4 regions of the Streptomyces sp. JW3 genome follow, and region 3 is predicted to be linked to each of the others. Evidence: riboswitches for the same ligand, from Rfam matches in the RefSeq annotation. Region 3 holds a riboswitch; each other region holds the start of a gene.
The links. Region 3 has a riboswitch for cobalamin ahead of ACTT8P_RS28100 (ABC transporter substrate-binding protein). Riboswitches for the same ligand answer to the same signal wherever they lie in the genome.
Positions count from the first base shown of each region.

Region 1: linked by a shared signal. The riboswitch ahead of ACTT8P_RS20555 (ribonucleoside-diphosphate reductase subunit alpha) and the one ahead of ACTT8P_RS28100 (ABC transporter substrate-binding protein) in region 3 are both predicted to bind cobalamin.
Region 2: linked by a shared signal. The riboswitch ahead of ACTT8P_RS23575 (cobalamin biosynthesis protein) and the one ahead of ACTT8P_RS28100 (ABC transporter substrate-binding protein) in region 3 are both predicted to bind cobalamin.
Region 4: linked by a shared signal. The riboswitch ahead of ACTT8P_RS13695 (ABC transporter substrate-binding protein) and the one ahead of ACTT8P_RS28100 (ABC transporter substrate-binding protein) in region 3 are both predicted to bind cobalamin.

Region 1 covers NZ_JBQOUX010000049.1:5,846-13,088, reverse strand. The annotation lists gene ACTT8P_RS20555 (ribonucleoside-diphosphate reductase subunit alpha) at 1-1,850, opposite strand, end outside; cobalamin riboswitch at 1,976-2,134, opposite strand; gene ACTT8P_RS20550 (GNAT family N-acetyltransferase) at 2,129-2,647, opposite strand; gene mctP (monocarboxylate uptake permease MctP) at 2,777-4,387, opposite strand; gene ACTT8P_RS20540 (DUF3311 domain-containing protein) at 4,384-4,641, opposite strand; gene ACTT8P_RS20535 (YbdD/YjiX family protein) at 4,761-4,940, opposite strand; gene ACTT8P_RS20530 (carbon starvation CstA family protein) at 4,933-7,059, opposite strand; gene ACTT8P_RS20525 (GntR family transcriptional regulator) at 7,158-7,243, opposite strand, start outside.
Region 2 covers NZ_JBQOUX010000061.1:19,510-26,752, forward strand. The annotation lists gene ACTT8P_RS23550 (hypothetical protein) at 1-1,190, opposite strand, end outside; gene ACTT8P_RS23555 (alpha/beta hydrolase family protein) at 1,301-2,419, opposite strand; gene ACTT8P_RS23560 (class II aldolase/adducin family protein) at 2,513-3,187, opposite strand; gene ACTT8P_RS23565 (anion permease) at 3,389-4,687, shown strand; gene ACTT8P_RS23570 (hypothetical protein) at 4,720-4,941, shown strand; cobalamin riboswitch at 5,276-5,415, shown strand; gene ACTT8P_RS23575 (cobalamin biosynthesis protein) at 5,522-6,511, shown strand; gene ACTT8P_RS23580 (cobyric acid synthase) at 6,508-7,243, shown strand, end outside.
Region 3 covers NZ_JBQOUX010000085.1:11,697-18,939, reverse strand. The annotation lists gene ACTT8P_RS28120 (sporulation protein) at 1-508, shown strand, start outside; gene ACTT8P_RS28115 (acyl carrier protein) at 818-1,096, shown strand; gene ACTT8P_RS28110 (beta-ketoacyl-[acyl-carrier-protein] synthase family protein) at 1,105-2,382, shown strand; gene ACTT8P_RS28105 (acyltransferase domain-containing protein) at 2,580-3,554, shown strand; cobalamin riboswitch at 3,549-3,755, shown strand; gene ACTT8P_RS28100 (ABC transporter substrate-binding protein) at 3,810-4,853, shown strand; gene ACTT8P_RS28095 (FecCD family ABC transporter permease) at 4,850-5,878, shown strand; gene ACTT8P_RS28090 (ABC transporter ATP-binding protein) at 5,875-6,699, shown strand; gene ACTT8P_RS28085 (TetR/AcrR family transcriptional regulator) at 6,656-7,243, opposite strand, start outside.
Region 4 covers NZ_JBQOUX010000026.1:26,185-33,427, reverse strand. The annotation lists gene ACTT8P_RS13715 (heavy metal translocating P-type ATPase) at 1-2,124, opposite strand, end outside; gene ACTT8P_RS13710 (hypothetical protein) at 2,124-2,384, opposite strand; gene ACTT8P_RS13705 (DUF5134 domain-containing protein) at 2,500-3,156, opposite strand; gene ACTT8P_RS13700 (PepSY-associated TM helix domain-containing protein) at 3,153-4,622, opposite strand; partial or broken gene ACTT8P_RS13695 (ABC transporter substrate-binding protein) at 4,820-5,395, opposite strand; cobalamin riboswitch at 5,760-5,951, opposite strand; gene ACTT8P_RS13690 (ABC transporter substrate-binding protein) at 6,056-7,243, shown strand, end outside.

The DNA.
Region 1 (7,243 bases), on a different contig from region 3:
GGGGCGATGGCGAGGAGGAGGGCGTTGCGCAGTCCGGTCCGCGCGACGCGCTCGCGCAGCGCGGCCCAGCGCTCCGGCCAGGCCGGCGTCACCCCGTAGTGGTCGGGGTGCAGGACACCCCGGGCGGTACGGGTCTTCTCCCAGGCCGGCAGTGGGCCGCTGCGTTCGGCGAGATCCGCGGAGGTCTCGTAGGCGGTGAGCATGACGCGCTCGGCGATGCGGGTGGAGAGGGCCTTGGCCTCGGGGGAGTCGAAGGGCAGGCGGAGCCGGAAGAAGACGTCCTGGAGGCCCATCGCGCCGAGGCCGACGGGACGCCAGCGGGCGTTGGAGCGGCCCGCCTCCTCGGTCGGGTAGTAGTTGATGTCCACGACCCGGTCGAGGAAGGTGACGGCGGTGCGGACGGTCTCGTCCAGCCGCTCCCAGTCGATGCCGCCGCCTGTGCCGTGCACGCCGTCTGTGCCGTCCGTGCCGTCCACGACGAACGCGCCCAGGTTGAGCGAGCCCAGGTTGCAGACCGCCGTCTCGCCGTCGTCCGTGACCTCCAGGATCTCCGTGCAGAGGTTGGAGGAGTGGATGACGTGGCCCGGTTCGGCGGTCTGGTTGGCGGTGCGGTTGGCGGTGTCCTTGAAGGTCATCCAGCCGTTGCCGGTCTGCGCCAGGGTGCGCATCATGCGGCCGTACAGCTCGCGGGCGGGCAGGGTCCTGCGGGCCAGTCCCTCCGCCTCGGCCGCGCGGTAGGCCGCGTCGAACGCGTCGCCGTGGAGGTCGGGCAGCTCGGGGACGTCGGCGGGGGAGAAGAGGGACCAGTGCGCGTCCGTGTCGACGCGGCGCATGAACTCGTCCGGGATCCAGTGCGCGAGGTTCAGGTTGTGGGTGCGGCGGGCGTCCTCGCCGGTGTTGTCCCGCAGTTCGAGGAACTCCTCGATGTCGGCGTGCCAGGTCTCCAGGTAGACCGCCGCGGCGCCCTTGCGCCGGCCGCCCTGGTTGACGGCGGCGACGGAGGCGTCGAGCGTCTTCAGGAACGGGACGACACCGTTGGAGTGCCCGTTGGTGCCGCGGATCAGGGAACCCCGGGCGCGGATACGGGAGTAGGCGAGGCCGATGCCGCCGGCGTGCTTGGAGAGGCGGGCGACCTGGAGGTAACGCTCGTAGATCGAGTCCAGCTCGTCCTTCGGGGAGTCGAGGAGGTAGCAGGACGACATCTGGGCGTGCCGGGTGCCGGAGTTGAAGAGGGTCGGGGAGGAGGGGAGGTAGTCGAGGCGGCTCATCAGGCGGTAGAGCGCGGCCACTTCGTCGAGGGACCGGGGCGTCTCGTCCTCGGCGAGGCCGGCGGCGACGCGGAGCAGGAAGTGCTGGGGGGTCTCGATCACCTTGCGGGTGTGCGGGTGGCGCAGCAGGTAGCGGCTGTGCAGGGTGCGCAGGCCGAAGTAGCCGAAGCGGTCGTCGGCGGCGGGGTCGACGAGCGCGTCGAGGCGGTCCGCGTGCCGGCGTACGAACGCGGCCGTACGGTCGGCGATCAGGCCCTCGCGGTGGCCGGTGGCGACGGACCCGGTGAAGACGGTCACACCCTGGGAGGCGGCCTCGGCGCGCACGGTGAGCGTCAGCAGCCGGGCGGCCAGCCGCGAGTACGCCGGGTCCTCGGAGATCAGGCCGGCCGCGGCCTCCGTGGCCAGTTCCCGCAGCTCCGACTCGTCGGCCCGCGCGGAGCGGCCGCGCAGCGCGGCGGCGGCGACCCGGCCGGGGTCGGCGTCGGGGAGGTCGGCGGTCAGCGCGGTCAGGGTGCGCAGCAGGGCGGCACCGGGGCTGTCCGCGGGGGTGGCTGAGGCTGGTTCCGCTGGCGCGATGGTCATGTGGGGCACTCCCTCGCTCGGCACGGGGCCTGGCGGAGGAGGGCGGGAGGCAGCTCACGAGCGCGCGCGGCGTCGCGTCCACCGGCCCATTCCACGAGGCCCGGACGTCAGGCGCCCGGACCGGATGGCCGGGCGCACCGTCGGCAGGTACTCGGACTGGACCGGTGCGCGCAGGCACGCCGGTACACCGTTGCGGGACAGTTCCGGATTCGCACCGGATTCCCCTGCGGCGACAGCGAGCATGAGCATACATGTTGTGCCGTGCCGCTGACGCGACCCTAGATGTTGTGTCGGAGCTCCAGTTCGTAGGTGAGGAGCTTGATGTCGTCGAGCTCCGGGAGGGGGTTCCAGTCGCGGTGGGGGGTGCGGACGAAGCCGAGGCGTTCGTAGACGCGGTGGGCCGCGCGCATCGTCGCCTGGGTGGAGAGGATCAGGCGGTGGCAGCCGTCGGTCGCGCGGGCGCGGACCACGCAGGCGCGGACGAGGGCCTCGCCGATGCCTCGGCCGCGGGCCTCGTGGGCCACCGCGAGCATCCGTATCTCGGCCTCTCCCTCGCGGGCGAGGTCGGCCATCGGGCCGGGGGACGGGACGAAGGTGACGCCGCCGAGCACCTGGTCGTTCACCGCCGCGACCAGTACGTGTGCGGCGGCGGCGCGTTTCGCCACGTCGCGGAGTTCCGTCAGGTAGGCGTCGGACTCGCCGAAGTCCAGGAGGCCGTCGTGGAGATAGGCATGGGCGGTGAGGTCGCCGAGGGTCCGGTATTCGGTGGGATGGGCGGAACGGATCACGAAGTCCATGGCGGGAGTGTGCAGGGCAGCGGGCCGCCGTTTCGGTTCTTTTCGGCGGCCCGCCGCGGATTGCCTGTGGCTGGTCGCGTCCACGCGGCGGAGCCGCGGATCGACACAGCCCGCGTCCCGGGGAGCCTCTCAGTGGGCGGAGCCCGCGGTCGCCGGCGGCAGTTCCACCTCCACCCCCGGGTCGCCCGCGTCCGCCGTGTAGTCCTCCGGCCGGGTCTCGTCGACGCCGTCGGGGGCCTTGGCGGCGCGCAGGACGAAGGTGAGGACGACCGTCACCAGCACGTTCAGGACGAACGCCGTCGTACCGATGTAGCCGATCTCGCCGATGCCCGGGATCTCCTTGGAGGAGCCGCCGAAGTGCGCCTGCGTCGGCGAGGCGACGCCGTACGCCGCGAGCGTGCCGTAGACCATGCCGACCGCCCAGCCGGCCAGCAGCGCCCAGCGGTGGAACCAGCGCGTGAACAGACCGCCGACCAGGGCCGGGAAGGTCTGGAGGATCCAGATGCCGCCGAGCAGCTGGAAGTTGATCGCGACCGTCTTGTCCATGCCGAGGACGAAGACCAGCGCGCCCACCTTGACCAGCAGCGACACCAGCTTGGAGACCTTGGTCTCCTGCTCCGGCGTGGCGTCGGGCCTGAGGAAGTCCTTGTAGATGTTGCGGGTGAAGAGGTTGGCGGCCGCGATGGACATGATGGCCGCCGGGACCAGCGCGCCGATGCCGATCGCCGCGAACGCCACGCCCGCGAACCAGTCCGGGAACATGGTCTCGAACAGCTGCGGGATGGCGAGCTGGCCGTTCTCCACCTTGATGCCGGCCGCGATCGCCATGAAGCCCAGCAGCGCGAGCAGGCCCAGCATCAGGGAGTACAGCGGCAGGATCGTGGTGTTGCGGCGGATCACCTCACGGCTGCGCGAGGACAGCGTCGCGGTGATCGAGTGCGGGTACATGAACAGGGCGAGCGCCGAGCCGAGGGCCAGCGTGGCGTACGTCCACTGGCCGCCGTGGTCGGGGGTCAGCCCGCCCGCCCCCGCCGCCTCGAACTTGTCGCCGGCCGCCGCGAAGATGTCGTCGAACCCGCCCAGCTTGATCGGGATGTAGATGATGGCCACCGCGATCACGAGGTAGATCAGCGTGTCCTTGACGAACGCGATCAGCGCGGGCGCCCGCAGACCCGAGGAGTAGGTGTACGCGGCCAGTACACCGAAGGCGATCAGCAGCGGCAGGTCCTTGACGAACCAGTGGGTGTCCTCGCCGCCGCCGACGCCCATCACGTCCAGCACGGCCTGGATGCCGACCAGTTGCAGCGCGATGTACGGCATCGTCGCGAGGATGCCGGTGACGGCGACCGCCAGCGACAGGCCCTTCGAGCCGAACCGGCCGCGCACGAAGTCCGAGGTGGTCACGTACCCGTGCTTGTGCGAGACCGACCACAGCCGGGGCAGGAAGGTGAAGATCAGCGGGTAGACCAGGATCGTGTACGGCACCGCGAAGAAGCCGGAGGCGCCCGCCGCGTAGATCGCCGCCGGGACGGCGACGAAGGTGTACGCCGTGTAGAGGTCGCCGCCCAGCAGGAACCAGGTGACCCAGGTACCGAAGGAGCGTCCGCCCAGGCCCCATTCGTCGAGGCTGTGCTCGTTCTCGGCCCGGCGCCAGCGCGCGGCCAGGAAGCCCATCGCGGTGACGAGGACGAAGAAGAGGATGAAGACGGCGAGTGCCACGCCGTTCACGCCGTCGTTCACCTGCCCGCACCTCCCCGGCGGGCACGCTGGTCACGCTGCCGGAGCTTGTACGCGGTCATCGTCAGCGCCGTGGAGATCAGCACCCACGCCATCTGGTACCAGTAGAAGAACGGGATGCCGATGAAGGCCGGGTCGGTCTTCGCGTACGAACCGACCCACAGCATGGCCACGAACGGTGCGACGAGGCAGACGCCGATGACGACGCGCACCGGCGTCACCACCGGCTCTCTGCCCGTCCGAGCTGGTTGCGACATACGGCGGCTCCGTCCCCTCGTTGATCACCTGAAGTAACGCGCAGGCAATCTAGGTGACGGTGACACGACAGCGGAAGACCTCGTCCGTATATCGGTCCCGCGCCGGTCCGCGCGCGGTCTCAGCAGCAGCGGAAGCCCGTACGCGGGTCCGCCTCCCGCTGGTCCGTGCGCATGCGCTCGAAGTCGCGCCGGGACGGGATCCCGGCGTCCGGGCGGTGTGCGCGCAGGTGGGCGATGTAGCGGTCGTACGCCGACTCGTCGGTCAGCTCCCGCAGGTACCAGCGCACGGCCCTATACAGACGTCGCACGGCGGGCCTCCTCCTTCTCCTCGCGGGTCGGGATCAGTCCGGCCGGCGCCACGATGCCCGACTCGACGTGCGGTGCCTCGCTGAGGGTGGACAGCGCGGGGCGGCGGACATGCCATACGCAGACCCGCAGGGCGTCCGCGATCACGACCACGATCAGCAGGGCCAGTACGGCGGTCAGGACGCCGTCCACCGTGGAGTTGGTGACGACGGTGCGCATGTCGGCCATGGACTGGGCGGGGGCCAGCACCTCACCCCGGTCGATGGCGTCCTGGAAGACCTGGCGCTGCGTGAAGAAGCCGACCCTGGGGTCGCCGGAGAAGACCTTCTGCCAGCTCGCGGTCAGCGTCACCGTGGCGTCCCAGGCCAGCGGAATACCGGTGATCCAGGCCCACTTCAGGCGGCCGGACTTCACCAGCAGGGTGGTGCAGACGGCCAGCGCGACCGCCGCGAGGAGCTGGTTGGCGATGCCGAAGATCGGGAACAGCTGGTTGATGCCGCCGAGGGGTTCGTGGACGCCGACCCACAGGAAGTAGCCCCAGGCCCCGCAGACGAGCGCGCTGGTGATGACCAGGCCCGGCTTCCAGCTCACGTTCCGGAAGGACCGGTGGACGTTGCCCAGCATGTCCTGGAGCATGAACCGGCCCACCCGGGTGCCGGCGTCCACCGCGGTCAGGATGAACAGCGCCTCGAACATGATGGCGAAGTGGTACCAGAAGGCGCGCAGGCTCCCGCCCGTGACGTCGGAGAAGATCTGCGAGATGCCGATCGCGAGCGTCGGGGCGCCGCCCGTGCGGGAGAGCAGGCTCGACTCCTCGACGTCCTTCGCCGCCTGCGCCAGGTCGCCGGGGGAGATGGAGTAGCCCCAGCCGGTCACCACCTGCGACGCGTTCTGCACCGTGTCGCCGATGACGCCCGCCGGCGCGTTCATCGCGAAGTACAGGCCCGGGTCGATGACGCTCGCCGCCACCAGCGCCATCACCGCGACCGACGACTCCATCAGCATGGAGCCGTAGCCGATCATCCGGACCTGCGTCTCCTTCTGGATCATCTTGGGCGTGGTGCCCGAGGAGATCAGCGCGTGGAAGCCGGACAGCGCGCCGCAGGCGATGGTGATGAAGACGAACGGGAAGAGGGAGCCCGCGAAGACCGGGCCGTCGCCGCGCGAGGCGAAGTCGGTGACCGCGTCCATCTTCAGCGTCGGCAGCGAGATCACCACACCCAGCGCGAGCAGCGCGATGGTGCCGATCTTCAGGAAGGTGGAGAGGTAGTCGCGCGGCGCGAGCAGCATCCACACCGGCAGGATCGAGGCGATGAAGCCGTACGCCACCAGCCACACGACCAGGGTGGAGGGCGCGAGAGTGAAGGTGTCCGCCCAGGACGACTCGGCGACCCAGCGGCCCGAGACCAGCGCGAACAGCAGCAGCGCCACACCGATCAGCGAGACCTCCACGACCCGGCCGGGGCGCAGGACCCGCAGGTAGCAGCCCATCAGCAGGGCGATCGGGATGGTCATCGCGATGGAGAAGGTGCCCCACGGGGAGCCGGCCAGCGCGTTGACGACGACCAGGGCCAGCACCCCGAGCAGGATGATCATGATGGCGAACGCGGCGACCAGCGCCGCCACCCCGCCGAACGGACCGATCTCCTCCCGCGCCATCTGGCCCAGCGAACGGCCGTCCCGGCGGGTCGAGAAGAACAGCACGATCATGTCCTGCACCGCGCCCGCGAAGATCACGCCGACGATGATCCAGATGGTGCCGGGCAGATAGCCCATCTGCGCGGCGAGCACCGGCCCGACCAGCGGCCCGGCGCCCGCGATGGCGGCGAAGTGGTGGCCGAGCAGCACCCGGCGGTCGGTGGGGTGGAAGTCGATTCCGTTGTCCAGCCGTTCGGCCGGGGTGGCCCGCGTCCGGTCGACCTTGAGCACGCGGTGCGCGATGAACCTGGCGTAGAAGCGGTAACCGATGGCGTACGAGCCGAGAGCCGCCGCCACCATCCAGGCGGCGGACACCTCCTCGCCCCTGGACAGCGCGAGCACCGACCAGCCCGCCGCGCCGACCAGCGCGACCAGGGCCCACACGACGACCGTACGAGGGTTCGCGGTACGCACTGGGGGAGCCCTCCCGTCCACGCGGCGACGGGAGGAACGTAGAACAGCGAGCGCCGTTCGGCTAGGCGTGCGGACGCCTCAACAAAGCTTCAACCGCCTTATTCGACCGGCCGCTTGAGCCGGGCCACGAACTTGTACCGGTCCCCCCGGTACACCGACCGCACCCACTCCACCGGCTGGCCGG
Region 2 (7,243 bases), on a different contig from region 3:
GCGGCGGTGTCCACCCACAGCCAGGTGGCCTCCTGGCGGGTGAGCACCTCGTGCGCGTCCTCCGGGTCGGCGCCGTCGTGCTCGGCCAGCCACAGCAGGGCGTACGGCCGCAGAGTCGGCTCGTCGGCCACCGCCCGTACGTCGGGTTCGGCGGGGGCGCCGACGACCCGCAGCGCCTCGAAGGCCAGGCCGCGCAGCAGGGCGTCCTCGCCGCGGGCCGCCTTGAGGAGCTGGGCGACGGCGCTGCCGACCGGGCGGGCGGCGAGCCAGGCGCGGTACTCGGCACGGGCCGCGTTGGGGCGGAGCTGGGCGCAGCCGCGCAGCATGTCCTCGGCGGCCTGCTCGATGTTGCCGGCCGGGCTCTGCGCGGCGACGCAGATCTGCTCCAGCTTGACCCAGACCGCCCAGCTGCCGAGCGGGGTGAGGGTGGCCTGGCCGGCGCCGTAGGTGAGGGCACCGACGGAGGCCAGGGCGCCGAGGGCCCAGTCCAGCAGCGGCGGCAGCGGGGTGTCGTCGCTCTCCGGCCGGCCCGGGGGTTCCGGCTGGGGGCCGTCGTAGGGGACCTCGCAGCGTTCGGTGCGCAGTTCGGTGACGCGCTGCTGGAGGAGGTCGAGGAGCTGGGCGACGGGTACCGGGCCGGCGGACAGCTGGAGGAAGGAGAGCACCTGGGGCATGGCCGAGACGACCTCGGCGACGGCGGCGGTCTGCTGCCCGGCGGGGTCGGGGTGGGCGAGCGACCAGGCGTCGAACAGGGCGACCCAGCCGCGCAGTACGGCGCTGTCGTCCCGGTCCCAGGCGCGCAGCCGCCAGCCGGGGCGGGCGCTGCCGCCGTGCACCTCGACCAGTCCGGCGAGGCGGGCGATGTCCCAGTCGGCCTGCACCTGATCCGCGGTCAGGCCCAGCTGCCGGGCGGCGCGTTCGGCGGAGGTGACGGAGAGGGTGGCCTTGCCGTCGGCGGTGCCGCCGGACCGGCCGGGGCCGAGGGCGGTGTCGGCCCAGCGGGCGACGCGGGCCGCGTCGGCCAGGACGGAGCGTGCCATGCGGGCCAGCTCCGACCGTGCGGGGGTGCCCTCCGGGGGGCGCGGCGCGGTGCGGCGCGGTGGCCGCTGGTTCATCGCTCTGGGGGCGGCGGCCAGGGGTCGCGGGCGGACGAGTCGGAGCCTGGAGTCGCGCGGGATACGGGACGTCACGGGTGCAGTCTTCCGGTTGACGGTCCGAAAACCCAAACGGACAGCTTCGACGGACCACGGACAAGTCCGGGGGCGGCTCCGGCGCGGCGGGCCGCGCGAGCGGCCCGGGGTTACATCAGCGGGGTCAGGAAGCGGCGCAGGGTCTCTTCGTAGCTGTCCGGGGCGGCGTTCCACATCGCGCCGTGCGTGGCGTGCGGGACGGTGTGCAGGGCGACCAGGCGGGGGTGGGCGTCGGCGAATCGCCGGGAGAGCTGCCAGGGGGCGACGCTGTCGGCGGGGCCGTGGAAGACGAGGGCCGGGACGGCCAGGCGGCCGTGGCCGGCGGCGGGCCCGGAGTCGAGTCCGGTGCGGCCCTGCGCGGCGCGGACCGCGAGCGGCAGCAGCGCGCCCGGGGTGCGGCGGGCCGCGGCGAGGGAGCGCACCGTCGTCTGCCAGTCAAGCACCGGGGAGTCCAGGACCAGCCCGGAGATCCGGTCCCGCAGCCGGGAGCGGGTGGCGGTGCGCAGCGCCATGGTGGCGCCGGTGGACCAGCCGAGCAGCACGACCTTGCGGGCGCCGTGGCCGACGGCGTACCGGACGGCGGCCTCCAGGTCGCGCCACTCGGTCTCGCCGAAGTGCCGCAGGCCGTCCGGCGGCCGGGGCGCGCCGACGTCGCCCCGGTAGGCGAGGGCCAGGAGCGGGAACTCCAGGCCGTTCAGGAGGCCCATGAGGTTCATGGTGTGCTCCCGGGTGGTGCCCAGGCCGTGCACCGCGATGATCCAGGTGCCGCGCGCGCCGGGCAGGAACCAGGCCGGCAGCGCGCCGAGGTCGCCGGGGACCTCGACGTCGGCATGGCGCAGGCCGAGGGCGGTGCCCGGGTTGCCGACGTACAGGTTGGCGGTCAGCCAGGCCCGGTCGCCGGGTCCGAGGGTGCCGTGCGTGACGCCTTCGAGGCGGCGGACGACGGTGTCGGCGGGGTGCCGGTCGCCGGGCAGCACGGGGCCCACGACGGCGTGCGAGCCGTCGCCGGCCAGCCCGTACCGGCCGGGCCGCAGTGCGGCCAGATGCCGGGTGAGGGTGATCTGTCCGGCGGCGGTGCCGTGCACCGTCAGCCTCGGTTCGGTGGGCAGGGGCCGGCCGGGCGTCGCCTTGAGGGCGGCGTCGCTGGCGAGGCGGCCGGCGGCGACGCTCGCGGCGCCTGCTGCCAGGGCCGCGGTGACGGCGGCGGTCGTTGCGGTGACGGTGCGCACAGCTCCCAGTTTCCCGGCGTGCTCCGTCGTAAGCCACCGGAAGGACGACTCGGGGTGACGGACGGGTGGCGGGTGCGGGCGCCGGGCTCGTCCTCAGCCCTGCTGCCCGTAGCCGCGCAGCCGCTCCGCCACCTGGGCGAGCTGGTCCTCCGTCAGCAGGGACGGGGTCCGGCCGGGGACCGAGGAGGCGGTCAGCCACAGCCGGCACATCCACTCCAGCTGGGCGGTGCGGTCGTAGGCCTGGTCGAGGCCGGCGCCGTAGGTGAGGGTGCCGTGGTTCTGGAGGAGGCAGCCGGAGCGGCCGTCGAGGGCGCGGAGCATGTGCGCGGCCAGTTCGTCGGTGCCGTACGTCGCGTACGGGGCGACCCGGACCGGGCCGCCGAGGGCCGCGGCCATGTAGTGCGCCAGTGGCAGTTCCGCGACGAGGGTGGAGACGGCCGTGGCGTGCACGGCGTGGGTGTGCACGACGGCGCCCGCGTCGGTGTGCCGGTACACCGCGAGATGCATGGGCAGTTCGCTGGTCGGCACCAGGGTGCCGAGCACCTGCCGTCCGCCGGCCAGGGCGACGCCGGTGACGTCGTCCGCCGTGAGCCGGTCGTACGGCACGCCCGAGGGCGTGACCAGGACGGTGTCGCCGACCCGGACCGAGACGTTGCCGGAGGTGCCGACCACCAGTCCGTCGGCGACCGTGCGGCGGGCGGTGGCCACCAGCGCCGCCCAGGCGCGCGCCTCTTCGGGGCGTACGTCCCTCCCCCGCGGCTCGGACACGATGCCGCCCTCCTTTCGCCCGGTGGTTCCCGCCCCGGCGATCCTGCCAGGCGGGGGCGGACCGGGGAAGCTGGGACCGAAGGATCGAGGGGAGCGGTGGCTTCGATTCCGGACACCGTGAAGCCCCCCTCAGTTCATCTTCCGTTCACCCTGGTTGCCTACGTTCGTCCAGCCAATGACCTCGAACGATTGCCTGGGTAAATGGAAAGCTTCTCGCTGATCCTCGCGATTGTGGTGGTGACCGCACTCGCGTTTGATTTCACGAACGGTTTCCACGACACCGCGAACGCGATGGCAACGACCATTTCGACCGGTGCGCTCAAGCCCAAGGTCGCGGTGGCCATGTCCGCCGTGCTGAACCTCGTGGGCGCCTTCCTCTCCGTGGAGGTCGCCAACACGATCTCCAAGGGTCTCGTCGACGAGAGCGGCATCCGTCCCGAGGTCATCTTCGCCGCCCTGGTCGGCGCGATCCTCTGGAACCTGCTGACCTGGCTGGTCGGGCTGCCGTCCAGTTCCTCGCACGCCCTCATGGGCGGTCTGATCGGCGCCGCGATCGCCTCGGCGGGCGTCGGCGCGGTGCACGGCGACGTGCTCGTCACCAAGGTGCTGCTCCCGGCGGTCGCCGCCCCGGTGGTGGCGGGCGTCGCCGCCCTGGTCGCCACCCGGCTGTCGTACCGGCTGGGCCGCGGGGCCGACGGCAAGGCGGCCGAGAAGGGCTACCGGGCCGGGCAGATCGCCTCGGCCGGGCTGGTCTCGCTGGCGCACGGCACCAACGACGCCCAGAAGACGATGGGCATCATCACCCTCGCCCTGGTGGCCGGCGGCGCTCTCGCCCCGGACTCCGACCCGCCGGTCTGGGTCATCCTGTGCGCGGGCCTGGCCATCGCGATGGGCACCTACCTCGGCGGCTGGCGGATCATCCGCACCATGGGCAAGGGCCTGACCGACCTCCAGCCGCAGCAGGGCTTCGCCGCCCAGACCAGCGCCGCGACGGTCATCCTGGCCTCCTCCCACCTCGGCTTCTCCCTCTCCACCACGCACTCGGTCTCCGGTTCGGTGATGGGCGCGGGCCTCGGCCGCAAGGGCGGTGTGGTGCGCTGGTCCACGGCGACCCGGATGGTCGTCGCCTGGGTGCTGACGCTGCCGGCCGCGGCCCTGGTCGCCGCGCTCGCCGAGTGGGTCTGCTCGCTGGGCGACTGGGGCACGGCGCTGGTCGCGGTGCTGCTGGTCGCCGCGAGCTTCGCGATCTGGCGGATCTCCCGGCGCGAGGTCGTCGACCACACCAACGTCGCCGTCCCCGACGGCGCGGAACCGGCCGGCGTGCTGACCGCGGCGGTGGCCGCCGTGGCCCCGCCGCCGGTGGGCACTCCGGCCGACGGTCGCGACGGTCTCGACGCCCCCGGTGGTCTTCCCCCGGTCGAGGGCCTCGCGGCGGCCATCCCGGCCCAGCCCACCGACGTCCCCGACGCCCCGGCCCGTTCGGCCGCCACCCCCGTCTGAGTCCCGGCCGGGCCGGAAGGAAGAGAAGCAGCATGCACATCGACTGGGCAGCCCTCGGCTCCGTCTTCGGCGTCGGCCTCGTGGCCACCGTCGCCCTGGTGGCCCTGTTCACCCTCGGCATCGCCGGTCTCTCCCGCCAGGAGCGGGCCGCCGCGCAGGGCGGCTCGGCGGGCCTCGCGGTCACCGGCGCGTACGTCTGCTTCGCGGCGTGCGCGGCGGCGGTGGCGTACGGGATCTATCTGATCGTGGCCTGAGGGCAAGAGCAGCCCTCGGCCGGACCGCGACACTCGACGGAACCGCACAGCGCCCGGCGCACCCCGCGTGCGCCGGGCGCTGACGCGTTCCGGGGCGTGCGACCGCCCTGCCGGGGCCCTGTCGCTTCCCCCGCCACGGGGCCGACCGGCGGTGACGGCCCGGCTCCGGATGTGTCGTCGGCCACCCCGACCCCCTCAGCGGCGGATCCGGCTCCCGTCGTCATGTCCGAGTCCAGGCAGGGGAATCCGGACCCGCACCGGGCTGTTTCGGCCCGCACCGGCCGCCGTGCGGCCGCCCGCGCTCCTCCGTCGCAGGTCAACGGCAAGTTGACGGGTGTTCTCGGCACGTGGTGGACTTCCGGGGCCATGTACGGCGGCAGGAGAGGAAGCCCGGTGCGAATCCGGCGCGGTCCCGCCACTGTGACCGGGGAGTGCTCCCCGGGAGTCAGGAACTCTCACCGCCGGTCTCGTCGAACCAGGGCGTGGACACCCTGAGTGAGGACATAACGCGATGCTCGGCTGCCGTTCAGACCACAGGCCCGGTTCCTCCGTCTCCGATCGTGTGACCGGCTGACGCCCCGTGCGTGCCGGACGCGTCTTCGCGTACGGCGCCACCGCCGGCCTCCTCGGTGACCTGCTCCTCGGCGATCCCCGCCGCGGGCATCCGGTCGCCGTGTTCGGCCGCGCGGCCGGTGCCGTCGAACAACTGCTGTGGCGGGACCACCGGGGCGTGGGCGCCCTGCACACCGCCGTGTGCGCCGGTGGCGCGGTCGCCCTGGGCGCCGTGGCCGCCCGCGCCGTACGCCCCTCCCCCACCGCCGCCCTCACGCTGACCGCCGCCGCGACCTGGGCCGTGGTCGGCGGCACCTCGCTGGCCCGGGAGGCGTCCGCGATCGGACACGCGCTGGCCGCCGGGGACGTCGAGGGCGCCCGGGAGCGGCTGCCGCACCTGTGCGGGCGGGACCCGCAGGCACTGGACGCCGACGGGATCGCCCGGGCGGTGGTGGAGTCCGTCGCCGAGAACACCTCCGACGCGGTGGTGGGCGCGCTGGTGTGGGGGGCCGTGGCCGGGGTGCCGGGACTGCTCGGCTTCCGGGCCGTCAACACCCTCGACGCCATGGTCGGCCACAAGTCGCCGCGCCACCGGCGCTACGGCTGGGCCTCGGCCCGGCTGGACGACGTGGCCGGCTGGCCGGGCGCCCGGCTGACCGCCGTACTGGCCGCCGTGGCCGGCGGCGATCCCCGGGGTGCCGTACGGGCCTGGCGGGCCGACGCCGGCCGGCATCCGAGCCCCAACGCCGGGCCGGTGGAGGCGTCGTTCGCGGGCGCCCTCGGGGTGCGGCTGGGCGGGACGCTGGCGTACGGCGGCCGGGTCGAGCACCGGCCCGTCCTCAACGGGGCGCACGGCCGGGCTGTGCGCGCCGCTGACATCGACCGGGCGGTACGGCTGTCCCGGCGCGTGAGCTGGCTCGCGCTCGGCGTGTGCGCGGGGGCACGGATCGCGGGCGCACGGATCGCAGGGACACGAATCGCAGCGGCACGGCTGCTGTTGAAAGGACGTGCCGCGTGAACGGCGGTCTGCTCGTCGCCGGTACCACCTCCGACGCCGGCAAGAGCGTCGTGACCGCCGGGATCTGCCGGTGGCTGGTGCGGCAGGGCGTGAAGGTGGCGCCGTTCAAGGCGCAGAACATGTCGCTCAACTCGTTCGTGACCCGGGAGGGCGCGGAGATCGGGCGGGCGCAGGCCATGCAGGCGCAGGCGTGCCGGGTGGAGCCGACCGCGCTGATGAACCCCGTGCTGCTCAAGCCCGGCGGCGAGCAGAGCAGCCAGGTCGTGCTGCTCGGCAAGCCGGTCGGCGAGCTGAGCGCCCGCGGCTACCACGGCGGACGGCAGCGGCAGTTGCTCGGCACCGTGCTGGAGTGCCTGGCCGAACTGCGGGGCACGTATGACGCGGTGATCTGTGAGGGGGCGGGCAGCCCGGCGGAGATCAACCTGCGCCGGACCGACATCGTGAACATGGGGATCGCGCGCGGCGCCGGGCTGCCCGTCCTCGTCGTCGGGGACATCGACCGGGGCGGTGTCTTCGCCTCCTTCTTCGGCACCGTCGCGCTGCTCGCGCCCGAAGACCAGGCGTTGGTCGCGGGGTTCCTGGTGAACAAGTTCCGGGGCGATGTGTCGCTGCTGGAACCGGGCCTCGACATGCTGCACGGGCTCACCGGGCGGCAGACGTACGGAGTGCTGCCGTACCGGCACGGGCTCGGCATCGACGAGGAGGACGGGATGGCGGTGTCGCTGCGCGGTG
Region 3 (7,243 bases):
CGGCACCGGGCAGCAACTGCCCTTCTACCAGGAGATCGAGCTGATCCCGGCCCCGCAGTACGCCCACCAGGTCAACGAGATCGAGCTGACCTTCCTCGCCCACCCCGGCGGCCTGGAGATCGTGCTGGAGGCCGACAAGCGCGGCGGGTTCCTCTCCGAGGGGCAAGACGCCCTCACCCGCTTCACCGTCGGCCACCACGACGTCCGCGACTGGAGCGCCGAGGTGGACGGCTGGATCCGGCAGCTGATCGACCACCGGGCCGCCTACGGTGCGCACGCCTCGTACGGTCACCACGACCCCCACGGCCACCACGGCCACGAGGAGCACCACCACGACGGGCACCGCTCCGGGCCGGGCATCGGCACCGCCGTCGCCGCCGGGGCCGCGGGCCTGGCGGTCGGCGTCGTCGGCGGGATGGTCGCGGCCGAAGTCGTCGACGAGATCGGCGACTTCTTCGAGGGCGACGACGAGGGCGACGACGAGGGCGGCGAGGAGTCCGAGGAGTGAGCCGCCGCCGGTGACAGCGCGGCGCGGCGGAGCGCTTCCTCCTTTACGCGCGGGCCGCTCCGTACCCTCGGTGCGGTACGGGGCGCCCGAACGCACGGGGGCGGCAAGGGAGTTGCGGCACGCCCCTCGCGTGCTCCGGCTGCTCCGCTGTTCCTTTGCAAACGGCGCTTATCGTTCCGGATGGTCGGAAAGGCTGTCGGCGTGCATCCGGCAGGTGCCGGTGCCGCGTCGGAGTACCCGGTGCGGGCGGCGTTTCGGCCGGCCCGTGCCCGGGTGCGCCGCGTGCCGACGACCAAGGAGGAACACCCCATGCCGCCCACCGCCGACGACCGTGAACTCTTCGACCAGCTGCGGGAACTGCTGGCCGTCACCGTCGAGGACGTGTCCGCCGAGGAGGTCGGTTACGACAGCGTCCTGAAGGACGACCTCGGCGTCGACTCACTGGCGCTGCTGGAACTGGTCGCCGCGATCGAGGACCGCTGGCAGGTCCAGGTGCCGGTGGACGACGCGGCGCGGCTGACCACGGTCCGTGAGATCGTCGACCATCTCTCCTCCTTGGTCCCCGCCCCGGCCGGCGGCGCCGCGTGAGCCCACAGTTGAGGGCGGCGCCGGACCGCGGCGCGCCGGCCGCCGCGGTCGTCACGGGGCTGGGCATGACCACGGCACTGGGCGGTGACGTCCCGTCCACCTGGGCGGCGCTGCTGGGCGGCGCCTGCGGTGTCGAGAGCATCGACTACGGTCCGCCGGACGGACCGTCCCAGGTCTATCTCGCGGCACCCGCCGCCGTGGACCCCGGCTCGGTGCTGTCCCCCGCGAAGGCCGCGCACTGCGACCGTTCCGCGCAGTTCGCCCTGGTCGCCGCGCGGGAGGCACTGAGCGACGCCGGACTGCCCGACGGCAAGGCACTCGCCGGGAGCGGCTCGCGGGTGGTGGTCGTCGTCGGGGTGGGGCTGGGCGGGTTCCTCAGCATCCTGGACCAGAACCGCAGACTGGAGACGGGCGGCCCGGACCGGGTCAGCCCCCGGGCCATCCCGGTCATGCTGCCCAACCACGCCGCCGCCGAGGTGGGGCTTTTGGTCGGCGCCACCTCCGGCGTGCACACCCCGGTCAGTGCCTGCGCGTCCGGCGCGGAGGCGCTCGCCCAGGCCCTCGCCCTGATCCGTCAGGACCGCGCCGACGTGGTGATCGCGGGCGGCGCGGAGGCCGGTCTGCATCCGCTGATCTTCGCCGGGTTCGCCCGGCTGCGGGCCCTGTCCCGGCGGTGCGACGACCCCGAGCGGGCGTCCCGTCCCTTCGACGCCGACCGCGACGGCTTCGTGATGGGGGAGGGGGCCGGCATCCTCGTGGTGGAGAGCGCCGGGCACGCGGCGGCCCGCGGTGCCCGGGTGCACTGCCGGCTGACCGGCGCCGGCATCACCAACGACAGCCACCACGTCGCCCAGCCGGCGCCGGGCGGGACGGGCTGCGCGGCCGCCGTGACCGCCGCCCTCGGTGACGCGGGGCTCTTCCCGGAGGAGGTCCGGCACGTCAACGCGCATGCCACCTCGACGCCGGTCGGCGACCTCAGCGAGGCGCAGGCGCTGCACATGGCGTTCGGGAAGGTGCTGGACGACGTGACGGTCAGCGCGACCAAGGCGGCCCTCGGGCACACGCTGGGCGCCGCCGGTGCCATCGAGGCGGTCACCACCGTCCTCGCCCTGCGGGACAGAACCGCGCCGCCCACCCGCAGCTTGGAACGCGTGGACCCGGCGATCGAGCTGAACGTGGTCGGCCGCGACCCCGAACCCCTGCCGGCGGGACCGCTGGCGGCCCTCAGCACCAGCATTGGTTTCGGCGGACACAACGTCGCGCTGGCCTTCACGACCGGTTCATGAGCCAACGCCCCATGAGGCAGCGTCCCATGCAGCAACGTTCCCTGAGTCAACATCCGGTGAGCGGCCCGCCGGTGAGCGGCCGTACCACGAGCGGGTCGCCCGCCGGCGTCCGTTCCGCGAGCGGTCCGCCCACCGCCGCTCTCCCCCTGAGCGCCGCCGGCGGTGCGGTGCCGGCGGATCGGCCCCGCACCGTACTGATGTGTCCCGGCCAGGGCGCCTACCTCCCCGGCGCCCTGCGCCACCTGCGCGAGGTGCCCGCGGTCGCCGAGGTGCTGGCGACCGTGGACGCCCACGCGCCAGGCCGCCGCCCCGGCGCCCTGCCCGTCGGCCGGCTCCTCACCGAGGAGGACGCCCCCGGCCCCGAGGAACTCCTGCGCACGGACCCCCTCGGCTTCGACCTGGCCACGTACGCCGCGGTGGTGGCCGCCGCCACCGTCCTGCTGGACCTGGCCGGCCCCCGGGTCGACGCGGTCCTCGGGCACAGCGTCGGAGACCTGGCGGCCCTCACCGTCGCGGGGGCCGTCACGGTGCGCCAGGGCGTCCAACTGCTGCGCGTCCGGGACCGGCTGCTGCGGACCGCCGGACTGCCGGCGGCCGGCATGGTGGCCACCGACGCCGACGCCGACCGGGCGGCCCGCCTGATCCGTACCTGTGGCACCGCGCAGGTCCGGATCGCCGCCCGCAACGCGCCCGCCCAGGTGGTCCTCGCCGGCCCCGACGCCCAGCTCGCGCACCTGGAGCGGGCGCTGCTGGACGGCGGGCACCGGGTGACCCGGCTGGCCAGCCGCACCGCCTTCCACCATCCGCTGCTGGGGGAGGTGCACCGGTCCTTCCGCGGGCTGCTGCGGGCCCAGCCGATCGCCCGGCCCGCGCTCGCCGTGCACACCACGGCGGGGCGCTGGGCCGCGACCCCCGCCCAACTGCGCACCGCCGCCGCCGCCCACCTCACCGAACCCATGGCCCTGCACCGCGCCCTGCGCGCCCTGCGCGGGGCCGGTTTCACCACCTACATCGACAGCGGCCCCCGGGCTCTGCTGAGCGCCCTGGTCAAGGTCGGACTGCCGGGCTGCGCGACCGCCGCGCCGCTGCGCACCCCGGTCGGCGCGGAGCGGATACGGCAGCGGCTGGCCGCCGTCGCCCCGCCGCACCGCCCCGGCCAGGGTGCTTGGTAGTCTGTCGGGGCCAGTCACGCCACCACCCCGGTGGTCAGGGAATCCGGTGCGAATCCGGAACTGACGCGCAGCGGTGAGGGGGACGGGCGGGGCACTGATGCCACTGGGACGAGCACCGCGCGACGGCGGGGCACCGTCCTGGGAAGGCGCCTCGTCCGGACGAACCCGAGTCCGAAGACCTGCTGGCACCTCCGCGCCCCGCGCGGAGGTCGACCACAGGCCAGGCTCCGCGTCCAGAGCCCCGACACCCGAGGCATGCCCGTGCTCCGTTCCACCCCCCGTTCCGCCGCGCTCCTGTCCACCTGCCTGCTGCTGCTCACCGCGTGCGGCACCGCCGGAACGCAGGGGACGTCCGCAGGCGCCTCCGCCGCCGGATACCCGGTGACCCTCCAGAACTGCGGCCACACCGTCACCCTGAAGTCGGCGCCGAGGCACGCCGTCTCCCTCAACCAGGGCAGCACCGAGATCCTCCTCTCCCTCGGACTCGCCGACCGGCTGGCCGGCACCGCCACCTGGACCGACCCGGTGCCGAAGGACCTGGCGAAGGCGAACGCCGGGGTGCCCCGGCTGGCCGACAACGCCCCCTCCTTCGAGAAGGTCCTGGACGCCGGACCCGACTTCGTCACCGCCTCCTTCGTCTCCACGCTCGGCACCGGCGGGGTCGCCACCCGCGAACAGTTCGAGAAGCTGGGCGTGCCGACGTACGTCTCCCCGGCCGACTGCGGCGCCGGCAAGGACAACGACAGCGGCGGCGACGGCTCCCGCGCCACCCCGCTCACCCTCGGCACGGTGTACGGCGAGATACACGACCTGGCCCGCGCCTTCGGCGTCGACCAGCGCGGCGACGCGCTCGTGAAGCGGCTCAAGGAACGGGTCCGTGCGGCCACGGACGGTCTGGCGGTGTCCGACGTCTCCCTCATGTACTGGTTCGCCAACTCCCAGGCGCCCTACCTCGCCGGGTGCTGCGGTGCCCCCGGCGCCATCACCCGCGCCCTCGGCGCCCGGAACGTCTTCTCCGACACCCACGACGAATGGCCCCAGATCAACTGGGAGACCGTCGCCGACCGCGACCCCGACGTCATCGTCCTCGGCGACCTGACCCGGAAGTCGCAGACCGCGGAGACCGCCGCAGCCAAGATCGAGTTCCTGGAGACCAACCCGGCCACCCGCAACCTCACAGCCGTGCGGAAGAAGCGGTACGTGCTGCTCAGCGGGCAGGCGATGAACCCGTCCATCCGCACCGTGGAGGGCATCGAGAAGGTGGCCGAAGGGCTGCGGGACCTCGGGTTCGCCAAGTGAGCGGCATACCGGCCGGCCTCCGGACCCCCTTGCTCACCGCGGCCGGACTGGCCGCGCTCGTGGTGTCGGTCGCCGTCGCGGTGACCATCGGACCGGCCGACATCTCCACGGCCGACGTCTGGGCCTCGGTCGCCGCCCATCTGGGGCTGGGCGAGGGCGCGCTGGCCCCGCTGCGCGACGGCATCGTGTGGGACCTGCGGATGCCGCGCACCCTGCTGGCCGCGGTGTGCGGCGCGGGCCTCGCGCTGTGCGGGGCGGTCATGCAGTCCCTGCTGCGCAACCCGCTGGCCGACCCGTTCGTCCTCGGCGTCTCCTCCGGCGCCTCGACCGGCGCGGTCGCGGTGATCGTGCTCGGCGTGGGCGGGGGAGCGGTGTCGCTGTCCGCCGGGGCGTTCGTCGGCGCCCTGGTCTCCTTCGCGCTGGTGCTGCTGCTCAGCCACAGCCTCGGCGGCAGCGTCGACCGGGTCGTGCTGTCCGGGGTGGCCGCCATGCAGCTGTTCTCCGCGCTGACCTCGTTCACGGTACTGACGTCGGCGGACGCCGAGACCACCCGGGGCGTGATGTTCTGGCTGCTGGGCTCGCTCACCGGGGCCGGCTGGACCGACGTACTGCTGTGCGCCGGGGTGCTGGCCGCCGTACTGGTGGTCTGTCTGGTCCACTCGGCCACCCTGGACGCGTTCACCTTCGGCGAGGAGGCCGCCGCGAGCCTCGGCGTGCGGGTGGCCCGGACCCGGCTCGTACTGCTGTGCGCCACCGCCCTGCTCACCGCCGCCCTGGTCAGCTGCGCCGGGGCGATCGGCTTCGTCGGGCTGGTGCTGCCGCACGCCACCCGCGCGCTCACCGGCGCCGGCCACGCCCGGCTGCTGCCGGTCACCGTGCTGACCGGCGCGGTCTTCCTGGTCTGGGTGGACACCCTGGCCCGTACCGTCCTCGACCCGCAGGAGATCCCGGTGGGAGTGGTGACCTCCCTCATCGGCGTACCCGCGTTCGTGGCCGTCCTCTACCGGGGGAGGCGGCGGTCGTGAACGACTCGGAGGCGGCCGGCCTGAAAACCGCCCCCGCCGCCGGCGGGCTGCGCGCCGACCGCGTGGGCCGGCGGGCCGGCGGGCGGCTCGTGGTGGACGGTGTCAGCCTCGCCCCGCGCCCGGGCGAGACGGTCGGTCTGCTCGGCCCCAACGGGTCGGGCAAGTCCACCCTGCTCAGACTGCTGGCGGGGGTGCTGCGCCCCGCCGCCGGCGTGGTCACTCTCGACGGCCGGCCGCTGGCCGAAGTCGGCCGCCGGAGCGCGGCCCGCCGCCTCGCCACCGTCGAACAGCACGCCGACACCCAGACCGAACTGACCGTCCGGGACGTCGTCGCCCTCGGCCGGGTCCCGCACCGCCGCCCCTGGGCGGCCGGATCGGCCGCGGACGCCCGCGCCGTCGCCGCCGCCCTCGACCGCACCGGCCTCACCGACCGGGCCGGCCAGTCCTGGCACACCTTGTCCGGCGGCGAACGCCAGCGCGCCCAGATCGCCCGCGCGCTCGCCCAGGAACCACGCGAACTGCTGCTGGACGAACCCACCAACCACCTCGACATCCAGCACCAACTGGACCTGCTGGAACTGGTGGTGGGCCTGCCCGTCACCACCGTCGTCGCACTGCACGACCTCAACCTCGCGGCGATGTACTGCGACCGCGTCCTCGTGCTCAGCGAGGGCCGGACCGTCGCGGAGGGCGTCCCGGGCGACGTCCTGACCCCGTCCCTCATCGAACGTGTCTACGGCGTCCGCGCCGAGGTCACCGACGGCCCCGGCCACCCGGTCATCCGCTTCCTGCGCCGCGCGACACAGCCGCCCCGCCGGTGAGATAGCGGTGCAGCATGGCCACCAGTTCGTCCTCCAGCCGGCCGGTCTCCAGCGGCACCGGCGCCGAGCAGATCTTGTGGACCACCAGCTCCACCGTGGTCACCAGGAGCCGGGCGGCGGCCTCGGTGTCGGTCACCCGCACCTCGGGATGGCGCTCCAGCAGCTCCCGGCCGTACCGGACGCGCTCCTCCTCGTACGCGTTCACCTTCGCGAGCAGCTCGGGGGCCCGCGGCGCCTCCTCGGCCATCACCCGCAGCAGTTGCGGATCCGCGACGTGGTTCTCGACCGCCGCCCGGACGAACACCCGCAGGATGCCCTCCAGCGACTCGGGCAGCCCCTCGGCCAGGTACCGGGCGACACTGGCCTCACCGGCTTCCAGGTGCCGGGTCACCAGCTCCACCAGGATCGCGTCCTTGTTCGGGTAGTACTGGTAGAGGGAACCGATCGACACCCGGGCCCGTTCGGCGATCCGGTTGGTGGTGCCCGCCGCGTAGCCGTACTCCTCGAAAATGTGAGCAGCCGCGTCCAGGATGCGCTGCCGGGT
Region 4 (7,243 bases), on a different contig from region 3:
GACGGCGTTGTAGCCGAACGCCCAGACGAGGTTGGTCCGGATGGTGCCCAGGGTGCGCCGCGCGAGGCGGACCGCGTCGACGAGCGCCTCGATGTCCCCGCGGGCCAGGGTGAGATCGGCCGCGCCGATGGCCACGTCGGTGCCGCTGCCCATGGCGATGCCGAGGTCGGCGGCGGCGAGCGCGGCGGCGTCGTTCACCCCGTCGCCGACCACGGCGACCCGGGCGCCCTCCTCCCGCAGTTCCCGTACCAGGGCGGCCTTGCCCTCGGGCGTGCGGCGGGCGTGCACCTCGTCGATCCGCAGGGCGGCCGCGACGGCCGCGGCGGGCGCCCTGCGGTCGCCGGTGGCGAGCACGGGGCGGATGCCGAGCCGGCGCAGCCGGTCCACGGCACGGTAGGCGTCGGGGCGCAGCAGGTCGCCGACGGCGATCAGCGCCTTGGCCCGGCCGTCGACCGTGACCAGGACGGGTGTGTGCGCGGCCTCCTCGGCCGCGGTCAGTGCCTTGGCCAGTGCGCGCGGCAGCTTGTCCCCCGGTGCGCCCACCTCGACGGCGTGGCCTTCGACCCGGCCGCTGACCCCGTGGCCCGGCGTCGCGGCGAAGTCCGTGACGTCCGGCAGCGGTCCGGCGGCCGACGCGCGTCGAGCGTACGCGACGACCGCCCGACCGATCGGATGTTCGGAGCCCTGCTCGACCGCCCCCGCCAGGCGCACCACTTGGTCCTTGTCGAGGGAGCCGGGCGGTACGGTCACCTCGGCCACCGTCATGTGGCCGGTGGTCAGCGTGCCGGTCTTGTCCAGGACGACGGTGTCCACGTGCTGGAGTGCCTCCAGTGTCTGCGGTCCGCTCACCAGCACGCCGAGCTGGGCTCCGCGCCCGGTGGCGGCCATCAGGGCGGTCGGCGTCGCCAGGCCCAGGGCACAGGGGCAGGCCACGACGAGGACGGCCACACAGGCCGTGAGGGCCGCCTGGGAGTCGGCGCCGGCACCCAGCCAGAAACCCAGGACCGTCACGGCGACGGCCAGGACGGCGGGGACGAACACCCCGGCGACGGCGTCGGCGAGCCGCTGGGCCCGCGCCTTGCCGGCCTGCGCCTCGGTGACGAGCCGGGTGATCCGGGCCAGCTGAGTGTCCGCGCCGACCGCCGTGGCCTCGACGAGCAGCAGGCCGCCCGCGTTGACGGCCCCGCCGATCAGGGCCGAGCCCGGCCCCACCTCCACCGGCTCGCTCTCGCCGGTGACCAGGGACAGGTCCACGGCCGAACCGCCGTCCGTGACGCGCCCGTCGGTGGCGACCCGCTCACCGGGCCGTACCAGGAAGACCTGTCCCACCCGCAACTGCTCGACGGGGACCGTCCGTTCGCCGTTCTCGTCGCGTACGGTCACCTGCTTGGCGGCCAGTTCCGCCAGCGACCGCAGCGCCGCCCCGGTTCCCCGCTTCGCCCGTGTCTCCAGGTACCGCCCGGTCAGCACGAACAGCGGGACGCTCACCGCGGCTTCGAGGTAGAGGTGCACCATGCCCTCGGACGCGGAGGGCAGCAGGCTGAACGACATCCGCATCCCGGGCTCGCCGGCTCCGCCGAGGAACAGGGCGTACACCGACCAGGAGAAGGAGGCCGCGACGCCGAGCGAGACGAGGGTGTCCATGGTGGCCGAGGAGTGCCGCAGCCCCCGCAGGGCCCTGCTGTGGAACGGCCAGGCGCTCCACACCGCGACCGGGGCGGCCAGCATGAAGCACAGCCACTGCCAGTTGCGGAACTGCAGCGCCGGGACCATCGACAGCACCAGCACCGGCACCGCCAGCAGCGCCGTGACCAGCAGCCGTTCCCGCTCGCGGCGGGCTTCGGCGGCGCCCGCGTCCGTCTCCTCGGCGGCCGTGCCGGCGTCGGGCGACGGCGTGGGCAGCGCGGCCTGGTAACCGGCCTGTTCGACGGCTGCGACGAGGTCCGCGGGAGCCACCCCGGCGGGATGGCTGACCCGGGCGAGCCCCGTGGCCAGGTTGACCGTGGCCGTGACGCCCTCCAGCTTGGCGAGCTTCTTCTCCACCCGCCGCACACAGGCCGCGCAGGTCATCCCGCCGACGGTGAGATCCGTGACAGTGAGACTCGCCGTCGGTTCGCCGGCCATCACTCACCGCTCCCGTGGCTCATGCCCGGCATGTCCTCCATGCCGCCACCGGTACCGTCGCCGTCGCCTCCGCCGCCGGATCCGCCGGATCCGCCGGTGCCGTGCATGCCCGGCGCCACGGGACCGGCCGCCGTACCGACGGCATAGGACACCGCGAACACCAGCACGAGCAGCAGCAGGAAGCCGCAGAGCGCGGGAGGAGGGAGAAATCTGCGTGCGGTCACGCCGACGGGGCGGGGTGACAGCGGACCATCGGTCATGCCCGGCCTTTCCTGGTCACGTCGAGCCGTCCTGCCAACGTGGCAGTCGTAGCCGTACCGCTCCAGTAGTCGTGCCGACGGATCTCCGAGTTCCGGCGACCGGTCGTGGGCTGCGTCACAGCATGAGGACGAACATCACCGCCATGCCCAGGGCCATCGCCGCGTGACAGGCCGGTTCGGCCGCCACGCCGTCGGCGACCAGGACGACGGTGCCCCGCGCCGACGGTGTGGCGACGCGCCCCCGGTCGAACGCCTGGGACAGCCACAGCAACCCGAGCACGGTGAGGACGAGGGCCAGGAGCGCGGCGGTCCACCGCTCTCCCGCACCGGTCAGCGACATCATGCCGAGCGCGCCCGAGCCGGACATGTCCATTCCCGCCATGTCGTGGTGCCCGGCCCCGGAGCCGCCGGACGCCGTCGCGGAGCCGTCCATCACGGCCGCCATCCACGCCATGGCGAGCATCATGACGACGTGCGGGACCGAGGCGAGCAGACGTGCCCGCAGTTGGTCCGTCGCCGGGGAGCGGAACGCGGCGGTGGCCGCGAACCACACCGCTCCCGCCGAGAAGAGGACGGCCTGTGGAGTGACGGGAAGGCCCATGCCCCAGGGCCAGGTCATCGCCGCCATCGCGGCGCCCATGACGGCGTGCAGGAGGTGACCCACCCGGCTGGGTACCGAGCGGCCCGATGTCGCCGCGAGCCACAGCGCGTAAAGGGTGGGCAGGACGAACAGGGCTGTGAGGATCCACCTCAGACCGGTCGCGTTGATCATGCGGACGCCCCCGTCCGGGCGGCACGGCGCCGGCGCAGGGAGCCGGCGACCAGGTCGACGGCGAGGAAGCCCAGCAGGGGCAGGCCGAACAGCGGTAGGTAGTAGCCGATCACGGCGGTGACCAGGACGGCGGGTGCGAGGAACCGGCCCGGCAGCCGCCGCCAGGCCCCGCGTGCGGGCGCCCTCCCGAGTGCGAGCCCCTCGGTGCGGGTGGGCCTGCGCAGCCACCACATGCGGTAGCCCCACAGGAGCATGCCGATGAGGGCGATGGCGAGCAGGGCGAGGACGATCTGGTTGGCCAGGCCGAACAGCAGGCCCATGTGGGCATCGATGCCCCAGCTGGTCAACTTGGCGAGGAACGGGTAGTCGGCCCAGTACGTGCGGTCCGTGACCTCGCCGGTGGCGGGGTCGACAGCCACGGTGTCATGGCGCTCGGGCCAACTGCGGGTGTTCTCCTTGACCACGTACGTGACCTGGTCCTTCGTCGGCGGCGACACATTCATCACTCCGCGCAGTCCGGCCTCGTGCGCGGAGGCCACGACCGCGTCGATGCCGACGTCGGCCGCCGGCCCCGACCCGGTGCCGGAGTTCTTCCCGGCGGTGGGCAGGTCCGTGGCGAGGGCCGGGCTGGGTCCTGCCAACGCCGACTGGATCTCCCCGATGCTCGCTCCCGCGTACGTGGACCAGGTCATGCCGGTGACGGACAGCCCGAGCAGACCGACCGAGGCCCACACACCGACCACGGCGTGCCAGGACATGGTGCGCTTGCGTCCCTTCGGCCCGCGCTGCGGGACGAACACCCGCCGGACGCGGTTGTGGGCGCGGGGGGTCGTCAGCCACAGGGCGAGGCCGCCGAGTATCTCCACCCACAGCCAGCTCGCGGCGATCTCGCTGTAGACCCGCCCGGGTTCGCCGACGTTGAGGTGCCGGTGCAGGCCGTCCACCCAGGCCCGCACCGGCATCCACCAGCCGGCGAAGGTGCGTTCCTGACCCAGTACTTCACTGGTGTACGGGTTCACGAACGCGGTCTGCGTGCAGTTGTCCGGCAGCCCGGGTTTCTCGAAGACGACCCTGGTGCTGTCGTCCCGGCCGGGCGCCGGGGTCACCGACACCAGCGTCCCCTCGGGTACCGCCTCGCGCGCGGCGGCCACCTGCGCCGACAGCGCGTCGGGCTCGCCCTCGGGGGTCACGTGCAGTTCGTGCCGGTAGACGATCGCCTCTATCTGGGGTGTCGCCGTGTACAGCAGCCCGGTGACCGCCGCGACGAGCAGGAACGGGCCGATGAGGACACCCGCGTAGAAGTGCAGTCGCAGCAGCAGTGGGCGCAGGGCGTTCCAGGACATGGCCGGTGCGGCCGTGACCTGTTTCCCGGACGACGCGGGTGCCGGTTCCGGGTCCGGCGCGCCCGGCGGCGGCTCCGTGGTGGTGGCACTGGTCGTCTCCCGCGCCGCACGGCTCTCCGTCATGACGGTCCTCTCTGCCGGAACGGCTACCGCCGTCTTCGGTCGTCCGGTGCAGTAGTCGGGCGCGTGACGGCGGGAGTTCCCCACGATGTTGTGACTGGCGTCACGTCAACTCGTCAGGCGTGGGCGTGGCGCGCTCCTCGGCCCGTCCGTCGGCGACTCGCAGCCGACGCTGGGCCACCGGCGCGATGAGGGCCCTGTCATGGGTTGCTGCGCAGCACGGCGAACCCGTCCCGGTCGGCGACGCGGCTCGCGGAGGACGCCGTCAGATCATGGGCGTAGTGCACCTGCCCGGACAGCAGGGCGTTGAGCCGGGCCCGTTCGTCGTTGACGGGCACGAACTTCAGTTTCTCGACGCGCGGGCCGCCGCCCCAGTGGTCGCCCCACGCGGTGAACAGGGCGTTGCCGCCCGGCGTGAAGGAGCGGTACCCGGAAGGGCCCGGAGCCGACGGGCTTCGTGAAGTCCTTCGTATCCTCGGGGACGATCTCGGTGCCGGAGGCGCCAGGAGCGGCGGGGAACTCGAAGTCGGGCTCCTTCGGTACGAGGGTCAGCTCGCGGCCTTGGCGGTGCTCGCGCCGAAGTCGACCCGGGTGAACAGCTGCTGGGCGGAGGCACCGGTGGCGGGGTCGGCTATGCGCCGGTAGTTCCACAGCACGTCGGCGGCGGTGACCTGGCCGCCGTCGTGGAAGCGGGCGGCGGAGCGCAGCCGTATCGTCCAGCGGCTGCCGGACCGGTCGCTCTCCCAGCGCTCTGCGAGCCGGGCCTGCACGGACATGTCGTCCTTGTACGTCAGGACGCTGTTCGAACAGGGCTTTGGCGCGGGCCTGGTCGACGAAGAGCGAGGAGATGTGCGGGTCGAGGGTCTCCTGCGAGCCGCCGGCACTGAACGCGGCCCGCAACCGGCGGCCGCCCGACGAGCCGCCGCCGTCACCGCCACCGGAGGAGCAGCTGGCGAGGGCGGCGCCGGCGACGAGGGCACCTGGCCCGGTGACCAGGCGGCGGCGTGCGAAGGAGGACGTCATGTCTGCGGGGCCTTCCCCTGGTCGCCGAAGGTGGTCCAGGGCAGACGGACGCGCCGGCCGTACGCCGGTTCCCGACACGCATCACGCGCCTCCTCCTGGGGAGTCCACGCCCCGGACGGTCGGTGAGGGCGACGGGCCAGTCTCCTGGCTGCCGGATCACCGCTCGCCGCGCCTTCCGGCCGGGCGGCCGCGGCGTGTGGGGTTCGCTCCCCGGTCACAGTGGCGGGACCGCGCCGGATTCGCACCGGCTTCCTGGTTCCCGTCGCTCGTGGGTACGCCGCGCATCATGCCCGACGACAACGCGGAGTTGAGTGATCAGTTCCACAACGACCCCTCTTGCACATAGCTTGCAATTACGGATTGGATGCGTGTGCCGTGATTCCGGAACCCAACAGGCAGGAAGGTACGCCCACATGCCGGTCACCCCCACTCGCCGGAGTGTGCTCGCCGCGGCGGCCGCGACCGGCGCCGGGCTGCTGCTTCCCGGCTGCTCGTCCGCCGGTTCCGCTTCCTCCACGCCGAAGAAGGGCGGCACGTTGAGCGCCGCCTTCCCCGGCGCCGGGGTGAAGGAGACCATGGACCCGCACGCGCAGCGGCAGTTCGTGGACATCGCCCGGCACAAGGCCGTCTTCGACAAGCTGGTGGAGCTGGACTCGGCCCTGCGGCCGGTCCCGCGCCTGGCGCGTTCCTGGTCCAGTGACGACGCGGCCCGAGTGTGGCGGTTCGAGCTGCGCGAGGCCCGATTCCACGACGGGCACGTGCTCGGTGCGGACGACGTGCTGTACAGCCTGTCCCGCATCCTCGACCCGGACGCCGCGGACCACTTGGCGAAGAACTCCCTGTCCCACATCGATCTGGCCAACTGCCGCAAGGTCGGCAAGCGAGGCGTGGTGATCACTCTCGACCGGCCCGACGCGGAGCTGCCCAGCCAGCTGGCGATGACCGGCACGCCGATCGTCCGGGACGGCTGGGACGATCCGGCGAAGCCCGTCGGTACCGGCCCGTTCCGGTTCGTCGCCTTCACGGCCGGGCGCACCTTCACCGGCCGCCGCTTCGACGACCACTGGAACGGCGCCCCGCACCTGGACGTGATACGTATCCTGTCCGCCGAGTCCGAGGCCCGCGCCGCCGCCGTCCGCAGCGGTGAGGTGCACTTCGCGCACGAGATGACACCCACCTTCGCCCGTACGGTCGCCCATGACAGCCGGGTGCGGGTGGTGGCGACCGAGCGCAGCGGTGTGCAGGGGTTCGCGCTGAAGACGGACCGGGCGCCGTTCGACGACCCGGACGCGGCGATGGCGGTCAAGCTGCTCGTGGACCGCAAGCGGCTGGTGGAGGTGGTCTGCTCGGGCCGTGCCGAGCTCGGCAACGACCTGTACGGCAAGGGTTACACCTACTACCCCGACGGCCTGGAGCAGCGCGAGCGGGACGTGGCGCAGGCCCGCCGGCTTCTCAAGCGCACCGGTCTGTACAACAAGAAGGTCACCTTCTACACCTCCACCGCCGCCGACGGCTTCGCGCAGGCCGCCCACCTGTTCACCGAGCAGGCCGGGGAGGCCGGGTTGAAGGTGGAGGTCGTCAACGGGCCGCCGGAGTCGTAC